DNA from 3 places in the Ferdinandcohnia sp. GQ5 genome. Region 3 is predicted to be linked to each of the others. Evidence: predicted binding sites of a transcription regulator. Region 3 holds the regulator's gene; each other region holds the start of a gene.
The links. Region 3 encodes CtsR, which represses protease genes until heat stress. Its sites were predicted from a motif close to ATGGTCAATAAAGGTCAAACA; they were not measured.

Region 1: the regulator CtsR is predicted to act here: its motif matches at 3,845-3,865, upstream of clpP (ATP-dependent Clp endopeptidase proteolytic subunit ClpP).
Region 2: the regulator CtsR is predicted to act here: its motif matches at 1,924-1,944, upstream of AC6CHV_RS14510 (ATP-dependent Clp protease ATP-binding subunit).

The regions. Positions count from the first base shown of each region.
Region 1 covers NZ_JCAXEW010000003.1:111,568-117,376, forward strand. Annotated here, with positions in the region: gene rapZ (RNase adapter RapZ) at 1-788, shown strand, start outside; gene mgfK (gluconeogenesis morphogenetic factor MgfK) at 788-1,762, shown strand; gene whiA (DNA-binding protein WhiA) at 1,802-2,743, shown strand; gene AC6CHV_RS04830 (HPr family phosphocarrier protein) at 2,891-3,148, shown strand; gene clpP (ATP-dependent Clp endopeptidase proteolytic subunit ClpP) at 3,193-3,783, opposite strand; tRNA gene AC6CHV_RS04840 (tRNA-Arg) at 4,043-4,114, shown strand; gene AC6CHV_RS04845 (hypothetical protein) at 4,403-4,579, opposite strand; gene rpoN (RNA polymerase factor sigma-54) at 4,779-5,809, shown strand, end outside.
Region 2 covers NZ_JCAXEW010000011.1:44,915-50,723, reverse strand. Annotated here, with positions in the region: gene AC6CHV_RS14520 (helix-turn-helix domain-containing protein) at 1-626, shown strand, start outside; gene AC6CHV_RS14515 (YkvI family membrane protein) at 742-1,773, opposite strand; gene AC6CHV_RS14510 (ATP-dependent Clp protease ATP-binding subunit) at 2,023-4,158, shown strand; gene AC6CHV_RS14505 (DMT family transporter) at 4,202-5,182, opposite strand; gene AC6CHV_RS14500 (GNAT family N-acetyltransferase) at 5,197-5,661, opposite strand; gene AC6CHV_RS14495 (GNAT family N-acetyltransferase) at 5,721-5,809, opposite strand, start outside.
Region 3 covers NZ_JCAXEW010000027.1:61,817-67,625, forward strand. Annotated here, with positions in the region: gene clpC (ATP-dependent protease ATP-binding subunit ClpC) at 1-1,803, opposite strand, end outside; gene mcsB (protein-arginine kinase McsB) at 1,800-2,897, opposite strand; gene mcsA (protein-arginine kinase activator protein McsA) at 2,901-3,446, opposite strand; gene AC6CHV_RS24210 (CtsR family transcriptional regulator) at 3,625-4,086, opposite strand; gene AC6CHV_RS24215 (MgtC/SapB family protein) at 4,266-4,967, opposite strand.

The DNA of each region.
Region 1 (5,809 bases), on a different contig from region 3:
TTTGCGTAGATAACCTACCCCCAACTTTGCTTCCAAAGTTTCTAGAGTTGATGAAAGAATCTGGCGGAAAAATGAATAAAGTTGCACTCGTCATGGACTTACGGGGCCGTGAGTTTTTCGATAGCCTTTTTGCATCACTTGACGAGCTCTCAGAAGTCTCATGGATTTCTCCGCAAATCTTATTCCTTGACGCAAAGGATACGACTCTTGTTACTCGGTATAAGGAAACAAGACGTTCTCATCCTCTTGCTCCGACTGGTTCTCCATTGGAAGGGATACAGGCAGAGCGCGAAATTCTTGATGAACTTAAGGGAAGAGCACAATACATTTATGATACTTCTGAGTTAAAACCAAGAGAATTACGCGAGAAAATCTTAAAGCAATTTGCATCCGAATCAAGACCTACCTTTACAGTCAACGTAATGTCATTTGGTTTTAAATATGGTATTCCTATTGACGCTGACCTCGTGTTTGATGTGCGTTTTCTTCCAAATCCACACTATATCGAAACGATGAGACCGAAAACTGGACTTGAAGATGATGTTTCAGGTTATGTATTAAAATGGACCGAAACACAGAAGTTTATTGAAAAGGTAACCGACTTGCTTGCATTTATGCTTCCTCAATACAAACGGGAAGGTAAAAGTCAGCTTGTTATTGGAATTGGTTGCACAGGTGGACAGCATCGTTCTGTTACGCTTGCCGAATATATCGCAAATCATTTCAAGGATGAATATCAGACCCATGTTTCTCACCGCGATATTGAGAAGAGAAAGGACAAAAAGTAATGACCAAGCCAAAACAACCTAAGATTGTCATCGTTGGTGGGGGAACAGGACTTTCTGTACTTTTACGAGGATTAAAATATCTACCTGTTGATATCACGGCAATTGTGACGGTTGCAGATGACGGGGGTTCTTCTGGTCGTCTTCGAGATGAGATGGATATCCCACCGCCTGGTGATATTCGAAACGTATTAGCTGCGTTGTCAGATGTGGAGCCACTAATTGAAGATTTATTTCAACATCGGTTTGCCGGTGGGAATGGATTATCAGGTCATTCCCTGGGGAACTTGATTCTTGCGGCAATGACTACAATTACCGGGGATTTTGTTCACGCAGTTGGTGAAATGAGTAAAGTCCTCAATGTAAGAGGGAAGGTCCTTCCGGCGGCAAATAAAAGCGTCATTCTACATGCTGAAATGGAGGATGGTACAGTTGTTTCAGGAGAATCCAAGATTCCATATTCGGGGAAAAAAATAAAGCGTGTATTTTTAACACCTAGTGATGTAGAACCTCTACAAGAATCGATTGAAAAAATACAACAGGCAGATATGATTATCATTGGTCCTGGTAGCCTCTACACCAGTATTTTACCGAATTTACTTGTACCCAAAATCGGTGAAGAGGTTTTAAAATCGAAAGCAAAAAAAGTTTATATATGTAATGTAATGACACAGGCTGGGGAAACGTTGAATTTTACAGCTAGCGACCATGTTCAAGCTTTGTACGATCATATGGGCGTCAATTTCATTGATACTGTTCTTGTCAATAATGGAGAGATTCCTGAGAATATAAAAGAAAAATATGCAAAAGAGCTAGCAAAACCTGTAGTTTACGACACTGAAAGGCTTTCTGCTTTAGGTTTAGCTATCATCCATGATAAAATTATTTCATACGATAATGGAGTTATCAGACACGACACTACAAAAGTAGCAAACCTGTTATACGATTTGCTCATTAAAAATAAAAAGGGTGATTGAGGGTAAATCACCCACTTTTAAAAAAAGGGAGGTGGAACTGTGTCATTTGCATCAGAGACGAAAAAAGAACTTACAAATTTAGACATCAAAGACTGCTGCGCAAAAGCCGAGCTTTCCGCTTTGATCCGAATGAATGGCGCACTTTCCTTCTCTAACCAAAAAATGGTGGTTGACATCCAAACGGAAAACGCCGCGATTGCGAGAAGAATTTATACACTTCTGAAAAAATGCTATAATGTAGGAGTAGAGCTCCTTGTTCGAAAGAAAATGAGACTTAAGAAGAACAATGTATATCTTGTTCGCCTTATTGAGGATGCAAAGGAAATATTAGAAGACTTGAAGATTTTTGAAGGCTTTTCATTAAGGCAGGAAATTTCTTCGGAATTAGTAGCGAAGAAGTGCTGCAAACGCTCCTATTTACGCGGAGCTTTTTTAGCAGGTGGCTCCGTTAATAACCCAGAAACATCCTCGTACCATCTTGAGATTTTTTCATTATATAAAGAACACAATGACTCACTTTGTGAATTGATGAACGTTTTTGATCTCAACGCTAAAACGTTAGAACGAAAAAAAGGTTTTATCACCTACTTAAAAGAAGCAGAAAAAATCACAGAGTTCCTAAATGTCATTGGTGCGCATCAGGCATTGCTTCGTTTCGAGGATGTTCGAATTGTCCGTGACATGAGAAATTCGGTGAACCGCCTCGTCAATTGTGAAACAGCTAACCTTAATAAAACTATTGGGGCATCGATTCGTCAGGTGGAAAACATTCGATACATTGAAGAAACAGTCGGCCTAGGCATTCTACCCGATAAATTAAGAGAAATTGCGGAGCTTCGCGTCGCCTATCAGGATGTCACACTTAAAGAGTTAGGCGAAATGGTAACATCAGGCCAGATTAGTAAGTCGGGCATTAATCACCGACTTCGAAAAATCGATGAAATTGCTGATAAGCTACGAGCGGGCCAATCTATAAAGTGAGCACATTGCTCACTTGGAGAAAAATAAAGCGTTATCATTTTTAAATAAAATATGAAACCTTTAGAGCTCAACCTACGTATTAATAGGAAATACTAAAAAAAAACACAACTTAAGAATGTACAGAAAAATTTGAGGAGGAAGAAACGAATGGTGGAAAGACAAGTTGAGGTTGCTTTAAGAACGGGGTTACAAGCACGTCCTGCAGCGATGTTTGTTCAGGAAGCAAATAAATTTTCTGCAGATATCTTTTTAGAGAAAGATGGAAAAAAGGTAAATGCAAAAAGTATCATGGGTCTAATGAGCTTAGCAGTTGGCAGCGGTACAACAGTTACATTAATTGCTGATGGAAATGATGAAGAAGCAGCGGTTGAAGCATTAACTGAATTTGTTCAAAAAGAAGCATAAAAAAATCCTCTCACGATTAGATGTGAGAGGATTTTTATTATTTCTTATTTATTGTCTTGTGGGAACATAACCTTGTCGATTAATCCGTATTCCATTGCTTTTTCAGCAGTCATGAAGTTATCGCGGTCAGTGTCTTTTTCAATAATTTCTAGTGGTTGACCAGTACGCTCAGCTAAAATTTTGTTTAGCTTATCGCGTAGGAATAAGATACGCTTAGCCGCAATTTCGATTTCAGTTGCTTGCCCTTGTGCTCCACCAAGTGGTTGGTGAATCATAACTTCACTGTTAGGAAGCGCAAAACGCTTGCCTTTTTCACCAGCAGCAAGTAAGAAAGCACCCATAGAAGCAGCCATACCAATACAGATTGTAGAAACCTTTGGCTTAATGAACTGCATTGTGTCATAAATAGCCATACCAGCTGTAATCGAACCACCAGGGCTGTTAATGTATAAAGAAATATCTTTTTCAGGATCCTCAGCTGCTAAGAACAATAACTGAGACACAATTGAGTTAGCCACATTATCATCAATGGCACTTCCAAGCATGATAATACGGTCTTTTAATAAACGCGAGTAAATATCATAGGCGCGTTCTCCACGGTTTGTTTGCTCAATAACTGTAGGGATTAAATTCATTTAACTTCCTCCTTCAAAACAAATTAAAAACTTTACTACTATGTATTTCCATCATACAATTAAGGTCAGTAAAGGTCAAACAATTCGCTTTACTAACTTATCTTATTCTACAAACATTTATGACATACCTTTATCGATGTGAAAAAAACTAAATTTCATACGTATACCATCATAACCGAATTGGAGTGTTTTAAAACATTCATCTTGCAATCAAATGCGTTCTAGCCTATAATGATGAGTGCAGTTTCTATTTAGACATGCCCTCGTAGTGTAGTGGATAGCACAAGAGATTCCGGTTCTCTTATCGTGGGTTCGAATCCTGCCGAGGGCGCTAATGAAGAAAGGACCAGAGTAAAATCTGGTCCTTTTTGCGTATTATGGTATTGGTACCTTTTTTCGTAAAATAGTTGAGGGGGGACACAAACGCATGAATCGTACCCTTACGAGCCGGAAATCGAGCCAAAAGGGAACACAAACGTGCTAATCGTACCCTTACAAGTCAGAAATCAACCTAAAAGGTAATGTAAACGCGAATCAAACCCTCATCAGCAAACAATCAGACTACGTTGGCATAGATATCCCCCGCCCATCACGTCGCCAAAATTCCATCTCCAAATCGCTAATTATCCTTATACCCTAATGTTCCTTCGTACACATCCTCGTCAACTGGGTTCACAGCCCACATTGTTTGAATGGGATCAAATTCAGTTGCGAACTCTTCGTTGTTTTTCGCTTTTTTTGCTTCATACAAAGTCCCCGTCACCGGGCCGGTATACATAATCTCATTTTTTTTCAATTCAAATCACCTCTTTAAAGTAGATTCTTTCAAAAAATGAATAAAAATGCGTGCTAAAATTTAACTTTTTCGATACCATAGAAGTAAGCTAAAATTAGCGATAGAACCTCTTCGATAAAATGAGGTTGTTCATTACAATAAGAAAAGTAAACGCTTCCATTTAATACAACTCAGGGGAAGGGGGAAAACGAGAGTGAATATGCAAACTGGACTTTTTCAACAGCAATCATTAAAGCTAGTCATGACAAAGGAGCTAACTCAAGCTATAACTCTTTTACAATACTCTTCTTTGGATCTGACTAAATTTCTAGAAGAGCAAACATTAGAAAATCCCCTAATAGAAGTAAAACAAACGGATTTTAATAGAGTAATGAAATCAAAGGTCAAAAATGAATCCTACACAAATCCGATTGACTATATTGGAAAAAAAGAAACAACCCTTTATGAACATTTGCTTACACAACTTTCATATATGAAAGTGAACACCGTAAAAAAGCGAACGATGGAGTATATAATTCAACTTTTGGATAGCAACGGTTATCTGTATTTTCCGGAGGAGGAGATTGCAAAGGACCTTAATACGGATACAGAAACCATCGAAAGTGCAATTCACTATATTCAAAGTCTAGAGCCGATTGGGGTAGGGGCAAGGTCCTTACAGGAATGCCTACTTCTACAACTCAGGAAATTGCCAAAGCGGAATAGTCTTGCTGAAACAATTATTCAGGACTATTTTGAAGAATTCGCAGAAAAGTCCTGGAAGGAAATCGCAAAGCAACTTGATGTAAAGCTCTTTGACATTCAACAGATTTTTGACTTTATCCAAACTCTTCAGCCGAGACCAGGTGCAGCTTTTCATGGAGGAGAAGCACAATATATTGTTCCTGACTTTGATATTCAAGTTGAAAATGGTGTTGTCATCATGAACATGCACGATTCTTATTTACCAAAGGTTTCGTTGAATCTTCAGTATTACCAACATTTCATACAAGAAAAAGATTCAAAAACTAAATCCTATCTTCAAGAAAAAGTGGACCAGTGCCAATGGATTATGAGAAGTTTGGAGCAGAGAAAACTCACCTTACAAAATGTCATGAACGAAATCATCAATCACCAACTGGATTTTTTTCTAAAAGGACCAGCTCATCTAAAGCCGCTTATAATGAGTGATGTTGCACAAAGTTTAGACATTCATGAATCAACTGTAAGCCGTGCAGTAAAAGATAAATT
Region 2 (5,809 bases), on a different contig from region 3:
GTGCTGATATTCATAGTATTATCTCATTGATAAAAAAGAATATCCAAGACGTGCAACTCATCTACGGATTTCATAATAAAATCATTTTACTTGTTTCAGTTGCACACAATTCAGGAGCTGACGACACGATAAAGGGATTAAAAACAATTATTACTAACTGGAAAACTATTAATGATTCGTTTTTGTGTGTGGGTATTGGTTCTGAAAATCAGGGAGTATATCACATAGGAAAGAGTTATGAGGAAGCAAAGAAGGCAGTTGCCTATCTAGTTAATAAAAAAGAATCTGGTATGATCGCATATGAAAGCATTGGGGTTAATCGCTTGTTTATTAATCAGGATACCAATGAGATTCAGGAATTCATAAATACCTTTTTCCAGCCTTTAAATACAGCAAAATCAAAGAAAAATGATTTAGAACAAACATTGTTAACATATGTAAAGTTAAATAAGTCTATGAATGAAACTTCGAAAAAACTTCACGTTCATATTAATACACTATACCAGCGTCTTAAAAAAATTGAAGACATGCTGAATTTGAGTTTTAATGACCCTAAAGAATTTCTTGAAATACAGCTGGCCTGTCACCTTAAAGAAACATTCGCTTATTCTAAGGATGTACATTAGTTATTTAAGTAGTTACCGTTAATCACTCTAAAAAAGTAAATAAAGAGGTTGATTATACCTCTTTATTTTTCCTCTTATATAGTTTCATTTATCCAGGTTTTGATTATTCCCTCGGTTAGCGCTTCATCGGTCTTGCCAACAGTACTAATAAAATCAAACTCATGTACCCAAACAATGGATATAAGAAAGAAATCAAGGAGCCATAACCTAATTGACTTATCAAATAGGCTATTGATAGAATCCCAAACACAATTGAAATCGATGAAAGCTTCAAGACATTTTTCAATTGGCGCTCAAGACCAAATAGGTTTCCGATCACAGACGTAAAGATTTCTCCATAAATCACAAGGATGTACAACCAATAAAACACAGCCATGAAGTTTTTCATTACTTCAGCCATCGGGATTTCAAAACCTTCTACATTTGGTAGTGCGGATAATGATATATGGCTCGTAAATAAAATAAGACATAACGCACCACCACCGATAAAACCGCCCCATCTTAATGTATGTTCATGGTTAATTTCTTTTGCAAGCGGAACTAATACCGGCATTGCCATAGTCAAATTAAAAGCCGAATATAAAAATGGTGAAATCAGCCATTTAGCGCTATGCGACTCGATTTCTGGCCGACTTAATAGACCCGTTGCATCATTTGCTATGACCTCTATTGCTAAAACAACACTAAAGAATATCATAATTGGAACAACAAACATGTTCACACCAAATAACCCTTTAACTCCATAAGTCAAAACAAAGATGGAAAGCCCACCCGTCAACAGGATTCCAAGCTGATAAGATATTCCCAATTGTTCATGAAAAACCGCTCCTGCACCAGAAAGCATAACGGAAGTTACTCCTATTAGGACAAGAAGCATAAGTGCATTCACCATTAACCCAATTTTTTTTCCAAATAAGTATTCATTAAATTCCTTATATGAATTTGCTTGAATTCGGTTTGCAATAATCATAATTCTTGTTCCTAACCATATAAATAGGAAACCGCTGATGCAGATTCCAACCAAGCCATATACACCGTGCTGGGTAAAAAATTCGACAATTTCTCTACCTGTTGCAAAGCCTGCTCCTACGATTGTTCCTACATATACAGCACCAATCTGGAATGCTGCTCCCCAATTCCCTCGCACAAATAGCCACCTCATTGTTTTATCTATATTACTTGATATATATGTACAAGTTCTATAAATAAGACGAGCTATTATTTCGGAAACAAGCGGAAAAAATTGCTAGGCCTTTTCACTTGAAAGTCAAAAATGGTCAAAGTATAATGTAGACATAAGGTCAAAGATGGTCAAACACTACGAATCATCATGCATGGCCTATTTCATTTATCTAATTAGTCAAAGATAGTCAAAAATTCAAGGAGGTATTTGTTTATGATTTGTCAAGCATGTAATCAAAATGAAGCTACTGTTCAATTACATCTACAACTTAACCAAGAAAAGCGACAAATTCAACTTTGCAGTGAGTGTTATGCGAAGGAGAAGAACAACATGAAAATACCTTCAGGATTGAACGGTTTCCCTAATTTCACATTTGATGACCTATTTAAAGGCAATGCCTTTAGTCAACAAAATGGAATCAACCAACAACAAACACAAACAAAACACGGTGGAAATGGCGGAGGTCTTCTCGATCAATTTGGACGTAACCTTACTCAAATGGCGAAAGCTGGACTAATTGACCCAGTTATTGGCCGTGATGAGGAAATCCAACGTGTCATTGAAATTCTGAACCGTCGTAATAAAAACAACCCCGTTCTAATTGGGGAACCGGGTGTAGGTAAAACTGCTATTGCAGAAGGATTAGCCCTACTTATCGCTGAAGGAAAGGCACCTAACAAGCTTTCAAATAAACAGGTTTACTTACTAGATGTCGCTTCATTAGTTGCCAACACGGGAATCCGTGGTCAATTTGAAGAACGAATGAAGCAATTAATAGCGGAACTTCAAAAACGTAAAAATATTATTCTATTTATTGATGAGATTCACCTTTTAGTTGGTGCAGGATCTGCAGAAGGATCAATGGATGCAGGAAATATTTTAAAACCAGCTCTTGCACGTGGTGAGCTGCAAGTGGTCGGTGCAACCACTCTAAAAGAATATCGAGAAATTGAAAAAGATGCTGCACTCGAGCGCCGTTTCCAACCTGTTACTGTGGAGGAACCATCGATTGATGAAGCAATTCAGATTCTTGAAGGAATTAAAGGAAAGTACGAAGACTTTCATGGAGTAAAATATTCAAACGAAGCAATCCGTGCATGTGTCACATTATCACACCGCTACATTCAGGATCGCTTTTTACCAGACAAAGCCATTGACTTACTTGATGAAGCTGGGTCAAAAATGAACCTAGTATCTGGTGGAACAAATCCAAAGAATATTGAAGGAGAGCTTTCAAAAATTGCAGCAGAAAAAGAAAAAGCTGCTGGTGAAGAAAATTATGAATTAGCAGCAAAATTAAGACATCAAGAAATTCTACTTGAAAAACAATTAAATAATCCAGAAAACAACGTAGAGCATGTGATTGATGTCGAAAACATTCAACAAATTATTGAAAAGAAAACCGGTATTCCTGTTGGTAAGCTCCAAGAAAATGAACAACAAAAAATGAAGCTACTTGCAGAAAATCTTGCCAAAAAAGTAATTGGTCAAGATGAAGCAGTAACAAAGGTTGCGAAAGCAGTTCGTCGTAGCCGTGCTGGTTTGAAGGCTAAAAATCGCCCTATTGGTTCCTTCCTCTTCGTTGGACCAACGGGTGTAGGTAAAACAGAATTAACAAAGACACTTGCTGAGGAGCTCTTCGGCTCAAAGGATGCGATGATTAGACTCGATATGAGTGAGTATATGGAGAAACATTCAGTGTCTAAAATCATCGGTTCACCTCCTGGATATGTCGGCCATGAGGAAGCTGGACAACTAACCGAAAAAGTTCGTCGTAATCCTTATAGCATCATCCTTTTAGACGAAATTGAAAAGGCACATCCAGATGTTCAACATATGTTCCTACAAATATTAGAGGATGGTCGTTTAACAGATAGCCAAGGCCGTACTGTAAGTTTCAAAGAGACAGTCATTATCATGACAAGTAATGCCGGAGTTGGCGCTCCTAAGAAAATTACGGTCGGCTTTGAAAAGGCTGAAACAGGTGCCTACAAGGAATCATCTATCCTTGAGTCACTTGGTTCCTTCTTCAAGCCTGAGTTCTTAAACAGATTTGATGCAATCATCGAATTCAAACAGCTTGAAAAAGAGCATCTGCTAAAAATTGTCGACTTAATGTTACATGATCTTGAAGCAACTCTTAAAGAACAAGAAGTAACTATGTCTGTTGACGACGAAGCGAAACAAAAATTAGCTGAGCTTGGTTACCACCCAGCATTTGGTGCACGTCCACTACGCCGTGTCATCCAAGAACAGCTTGAAGACCAAATCACAGATATTCTTCTAGAAAATGAAGATCAAAAAAGCTTGAATGTAACAGTTGAAGAAAATAAAATTGTAGTAAAATAATCTTCCCACTAAAAATGCAGAGCCCAAAAAGCTCTGCATTTTTTTATATTGACTTAGTCTTCAGGTCAGTCACCTTAATCGGAGTCTTTCGATTCGAGAACAGGCTGTGTAGCACCATCCCACCAGCGATCATGAAGAGTCCGACAAAGGAATACATCGTTGGCATTGGTGCACTTAATAAAAGGACCTCACCAAATATGACAAAAATAATCTGTGTAGCTTGGGTTGCTTCTACAGCAGCAAGTTTACTTTGATCATGTTTAACTAGCTCTGTCGCAAAAAAGAAAAGTACGGTTGCGATAATCCCAGAGGAAATCCCTACAATAAAGGACTGAAACACCTGGTCCTTACTCGGAAGTCCAACCGTAGCACCCCCAATTCCAGCAATGATTAGCCAAAATGGAGTCGATGCAAGTGTCATTCCAAGCACACGCTGAAACGTATCAAAGTTATTTTTACAATGCTCCATCATTTTCCTGTTACCTAATGGATACGCAAAGGCTGCCACCACAACTGGAAGGATCCCTACAAGAAACATCTCCATTCCAATGCCTTCATTTGCTGCCTGGAGTTGGATCAAGATAATCCCAATAAAAATGAGACTAGAAAAAATAAGACCTTTAACAGGGATTTTTTCTCGAACCCTTTGCATTCCATTCTTTGTTTCTACTGTCTTATAGAAAAACGGCACAACTAGTAATCCAGCAATAATCACAAATTGCCAAGTTCCCGCAACCAACCAACCTGGGCCTGATGTAGCTGCAAATGTAAGGGGTGCATAAAACAAGCCAAACCCAATCGTGCTCCATAATATCCATGTAACAGGATTTATTTTTAGCTCATGTAGTAGTTCCTTCATATTCCCTCTAAATAGAACAATCCCAATTAAAAATGGTACCATAAAAAAATATCGCAAGGATGAACTCCAAAGCCAACTACCACCTGAAAGTTCCATCGATCGATTTAGAATAAAAGTAACTGCAAAAAATAGTGATGAAACAATCCCAATGAGTATTGCTTTCATTCATATACTCCTTCCTACACCCTAAAACAATAAACTTCTTCGTCTACAAACCCTTTTATGATTTCAGCTGTTTTCGTAAATCCTGCTTCTGTATAAACATGGATTGCAGCTTTGTTAGTTGGAATAACTGACAAGTAAATCTCATCACAATAGGGTAATGTCCTTATCATTTCCGCAATAATTTCCTTTACTGCCGCTGTACCATAGCCTTTTCCTTGAAATTTATAATCAATCATTATCCTACATAGTTCAAACCGATTTCGTTCATTATCTAGTCCGAACATCGTAAATCCAATTAATTGTGTCCCATCATAAATTGCCTTTGTTACCCAATCTGGTTGGACTTTTGCCTGGGCTAGTGAAAATACATTTGAAGCAACCCACTTTTCAAATAAAACAAACTCTTTATCCTCAGATTTCAATTGAATGACATCCAGTAAATTTTCCATCGTGACATCACGTAAAATGATTTTTTTCAATTACCCTCCCCCACTTTACAATTGGTTTGACACTCAATTGATGTGAATATTCTAATAATTCATTTTATCATAAAGACTTGCTCTGCTTTCACATTAAATCCTTCTTTTTCTAATAATTCCCGTAAAATATTATTCAACATTGAAATAT
Region 3 (5,809 bases):
GCCGCCCTCTTCATAGCCGACATACCCTGGAGGTGAACCCACTAGTCTAGATGTGGAATGCTTCTCCATGTACTCAGACATATCTACACGAATCATCGCATCTTCATCACCGAAAATAGATTCAGCTAGAGCACGAGCCAGTTCTGTCTTACCTACACCCGTTGGACCAAGGAAAATAAATGAACCCGTTGGGCGCTTCGGATCTTTTAATCCTGCACGTGAACGTCTAACTGCCTTGGAAACAGCTTTAACCGCCTCTTCCTGACCGATTACTCGTGAGTGAAGGATTTCTTCCATATTTAATAATTTATCCGCTTCAGTTTGTGCTAGTCTAGATACAGGGACACCGGTCCAGCTTGATACGACCATTGCGATATCATCTACAGTAACCTCAGAGTTCTCTTGCCCCTGCTTTTCCTTCCAGTTTTTCTTCGTTTCTTCTAACTGTTCACGTAGACGTTGCTCGGAATCACGTAATGATGCAGCTTTTTCAAACTCTTGACTTTGAACCGCCGCATCCTTTTCCTTGCGAACCTCTTCAAGCTTTTGTTCAAGCTCCTTTAAATTTGGTGGTGCAGTATAGGAACGAAGACGAACTTTTGAACCAGCCTCATCAATCAAATCAATTGCTTTATCTGGTAGAAAACGGTCTGAAATATAGCGATCTGACAGTTTAACAGCCTGAATGATAGACTCATCTGAGATTGATACTCTATGATGCGCTTCATAACGGTCGCGTAATCCTTTTAAAATTAAAATAGATTCTTCGACAGTTGGTTCATCCACTTGAATTGGTTGGAAGCGTCGCTCTAGCGCGGCATCCTTTTCGATATACTTTCGGTATTCGTCTAATGTGGTAGCACCAATACATTGAAGTTCACCGCGAGCAAGTGATGGTTTTAGGATATTTGACGCGTCAATTGCTCCTTCTGCTCCACCTGCTCCGATTAGGGTATGAAGTTCATCTATAAATAAAATGATATTACCAGCTTGGCGTATTTCATCCATTACCTTTTTTAAGCGGTCTTCAAATTCCCCACGGTATTTTGTACCCGCAACCACGGTACCCATATCAAGGGTCATTACTCGCTTATCACGAAGCGTTTCTGGTACCTCATTATTGATAATTTGCTGGGCTAAACCTTCTGCAATTGCCGTTTTACCAACACCAGGCTCCCCGATTAGAACTGGGTTGTTTTTCGTACGACGGCTTAGTACCTCAATCACACGTTGAATTTCTTTACTACGGCCAATAACTGGATCTAGGCTGCCTTCTCTTGCAATCGCAGTTAAATCACGGGCTAAACTATCTAGGGTAGGTGTATTGGCATTTGTAGAACCTCCACCATGATGCCCCGATGATGACTCATTGCTTCCCAATAACTGTAGAACCTGCTGACGAGCTTTATTTAAGCTCACACCTAAATTGTTTAATACCCGTGCAGCGACGCCTTCCCCTTCACGAATTAATCCCAGTAGAATATGCTCTGTACCTACATAAGAGTGACCAAGCTTCCGAGCCTCATCCATTGATAACTCGATTACCTTTTTCGCACGCGGAGTATAATGAATTGTCTGTGATCCCTCTTGACCACGGCCAATTAAAGCCTCGACCTCTTTTTGAATTTTTTCGGGACCTAATCCTAGTGCAAGTAAGGCCTTAGCAGCGATTCCTTCGCCTTCTCGAATAAGACCTAATAATACATGTTCAGTTCCAATATTGTTATGCCCTAATCGCACAGCTTCCTCTTGAGCTAAAGCCAATACCTTCTGTGCACGCTCAGTAAATCTGCCAAACATCATAACCCATCACCCTCCATGTCGGTAGTCTTATTATTTTCTAGCTTCAATCTTTCTCGAATGATAGACGCTCTTTTAACGTCTCTTTCATTTGGCCTTAATGCCCCACCAGCATATGATTGTAGGAATCCAGGTTGTGTTAAAACCATGAGTTCATTAAGGATACTTCTTGATATATCTTTTATATAGCCAAGATCTATACCTAATCGGACATCTGATAAACATTTAGCTGCTTCCTTCGATTCAATGATCCGACTATTAGCTAAAACCCCATAGGAACGGAATACTCGGTCCTCCAACTGAATATTAGAGGTTTTTACCAAAGCTTCTCGTGCAGAACGTTCTTGCGCAATCAACTGAGCAACAACACTCTCTAAATCTTCAACAATATCTTCTTCCGTCTTTCCAAGCGTAATTTGGTTTGAAATTTGAAAAATATTTCCTAACGCCTCACTGCCTTCACCATATATTCCTCTTACAACAAGGCCAAGTTGATTGATTGCCGGGATAATTCTACTCATTTGATGAGTTAAGATAAGTGCTGGCAGATGCATCATCACAGATGCACGTATCCCAGTCCCTACATTCGTCGGGCAGCTGGTTAAATAACCTCTTGTTTCATCAAACGCGTAATCGACATGCTCTTCAATCCAATCATCCAGGTTGTTTGCAACCCGTAAAGCTTCCGATAATTGTAACCCTGGGAATAAACATTGTATTCGAATATGGTCTTCTTCATTAATCATAATGCTAATTTCTTCATTTTCAGATAAAAGACAAGCTCCATACGTAGAGTCCTCAGCTAAATGTGGACTAATCAAATGTTTTTCAACAAGTACCCTCTTTTCAATTGGTTGGAGCTCCATCATTTTTAATAATTCCATTTCTCCAATTGAAGGAAAACTCTTCCCTGAAAAGCCCTTTTGGAAGACTTCCACAATTTGTTGAGCTTCTTCATTTGAATACACCGTTGAAAAGGGGACATTTTTCAAATTTCGAGCAAGCCTGATCCTTGAACTTAAGACAATATCCGAATCCGGCCCTTCTTGACTCATCCAAGAGCTTAAGGCTTGATTGATAAAATGTTCAAGTGACATTGATTATACATCCCCCTCTTTGTAACCACCTAGCTTTTTCTCTAAAGCCCTTACGTGGTCACGAACTTCTGCAGCCTTTTCAAATTCCTCTAGGGAAATATACTCCTGCATCTTATGCTTTAATTGTTCAATCTCTTTCCGGATATGGAAGGAGCCTCCGATTCGTTTTGGTATTTTCCCTGTATGATGTGTATTACCACTATGCAGACGTTTTAAGATTGGGGTAAGTTGTTTTTCAAAGGTTGGATAGCAATGCGAGCAGCCAAACCGACCTACCTTTGCAAATTGTTGAAAAGTCATTTTACAGTTACTACATTGTAAAATCTCATTTTGTTGAAAAGCATTTTGCTTTGAACCTGCAAGTGGTTCAAATTGTAGAAGTCCTGCTAATAAGTTATCTATTGAAAAGCCAGATGTGCCTGGAAACATAAACATCTCACTTTTTTCTTGAGCACAATGTTCACATATATGAACCTCTGTCTTTTCACCGTTAATAATCTTTGTAAAATGTAATGTGGCAGGACGTTGATTGCATTCTTGGCATATCATGGTAAGCACCTTCCTACTTAATCAAATGCGCCTTGGCGTATTTGTGCCCGATTTTTTTAGGCCCACACGAAGTGGGTCACAAAGACGTTGCCACAGGATGTGGCGTTCTTAGTCTTTAATCCTATGCTCGAAAAATTACCTTTAAGAAATCGTGGCATTCGCCGGTGGCTTTAACTTATTATCTATACATGAGGGATGTTAGCATTGCCTTTAGCATGCGTGCTCTCAACTCATCCCGATGAGGAAGCTCAATAAACAAGACGGAACGATCAATTACACTTAGCATGATCTTCGCCTCTCTTTTCGAGATTACTTCCTCCTCAATTAAACGCAAAATGACATCTTCTGCACTCGTTTGAGAAATCCGTTTGTCTATAAGGCGAACGAGTTGATTAATCAACTGAGAATCATTATTCGTTTTTACCTTCATAATACGAATATAACCCCCACCACCTCGTTTACTTTCAACTAAATAGCCTCTCTCTAAAGTAAATCGTGTATTTATTACATAGTTAATTTGAGATGGGACACATTCAAATTTATCGGCAATCTCACTTCTTTTTATTTCAACAATAGCTCGATCACTTGTATCAAGAACACTTTTAAGATATTGTTCGATGATATCAGATATATTCCTCATTATGACCACACCTCACCTTGACTTTGACTATATTTGACTATAACTATAATATAAAATGACCGCACTAATTTTTCAACTGTTTCGCTTTTCAAATCGAACGTCAAAATTATTTAGGCAATCATTTTCAAGGCATTTACTATCCTATACTTTCCAAATTTAGTACCCCTCTAAACACCAAATCAGAAAATTTTTTGCACCATTTCTTGTTTTGACAATTCTTCATACAATCGCAAACGTTCGTTTTTACTTCCGACCTCAACATCAATCGTGTACTGGCAATTATTATTAATTTTATCCTTCGAGTACTTAATGTTAAAATCCCTTACCCGGTAACCATTATCTTTAAATAGTTGTAAGATTGCAGAAAATGATGAAATATCTTCATTGATAATGATATGAACAACTTTTCTTTTTCTGGATTTAAAGAAGAATTCCTCAAATCGATTAAGGAAAATTAGACTCAGTAAAACAACGATTGTTGTTAATATGGCAGGAGCATACATGCCTAATCCGATAATTAACCCAAGACCGGCAACCACCCAAATGGAGGCAGCAGTTGTTAACCCCCGAACCGTTGCATCCCTTACAAGAATAGTACCGGCACCCAAAAATCCAATACCACTTATCACATAGGAAGGAATCCGGGCTGGATCAAAACGTACGTTTGTACTCATTTCTAAATAAGGCTGGAACCCGTAAATTGACATTAACATCATTAAACAGGAGCCGACTCCAACTAGCAAATGGGTACGAAACCCAGCAGGGTGCTTATGTACCTCTCTTTCCAAGCCGACTAACCCGCATAATAACGCGGCTAAAAAAATCCGTATCGACATCGTTAAAAATTCTTCTGTTTGGAACGATGCAATAAAATCAATCATGTTACATCCTCCCTTTTTATGTATATGCAAAAACCTTTTATAAGGTATAGGTATTCGATAGGCAACCTAAATCCCCTTTTTTAAACAAGAAAAAATTTAGTGTTTTATAATTATACGATTCATCAATTAAATTATGATTTCTTAGGACCCATTTTTTTAGAATAGTAATTAATACTTATAACTATGACATTTTTATCATAAACAAACTGATATAAATTATTGATATTCATTAGTATGTAAAATTTAACATGGTTTATGGGTGGTAAGATTGAAAATGGGCGGGTTATGGGGATTCTGAGATATATTGGTATAGTATGTTTAAAGTAAATCAATAGAGGCTCATCCGTACTGTTGGTGTATCGTTTATATGCTGATTGCGATATACCATTTATCGTTTTGCGACCTGGTGATGTATCGTTTAGGCCGTTTGCGGTATAACAATATCGTTTCTCAATATGGCGATATACCGAATAAGCCATTTGCGGTATAGCACTTATCGTTTTGCGATATGGCAATATACCGATTAAGCCATTTTCGTTATACTATTTGTTGTTTCTCGATATGTTGATATACCGTTTAGGCCGTTTGCGATATACCATTAATGTACCGGTTTCTTTACTATTTTTCTATGCACAAAAAAAGACCAACCATAACGGTTGATCTCTTAATTGCCTAGCGACGTCCCACTCTCACAGGGGCAATGCCCCAACTACCATCGGCGCAAGAGCTTAACTTCCGTGGTTCGGTGGTCGGCTTCTGATGAGCGGCAGATTTCTGCGTCAGCTGCGCTCACTCCAATCCTCATGTACATAGTACATTCCGGTTGTCGCTCCCTTGCTTCC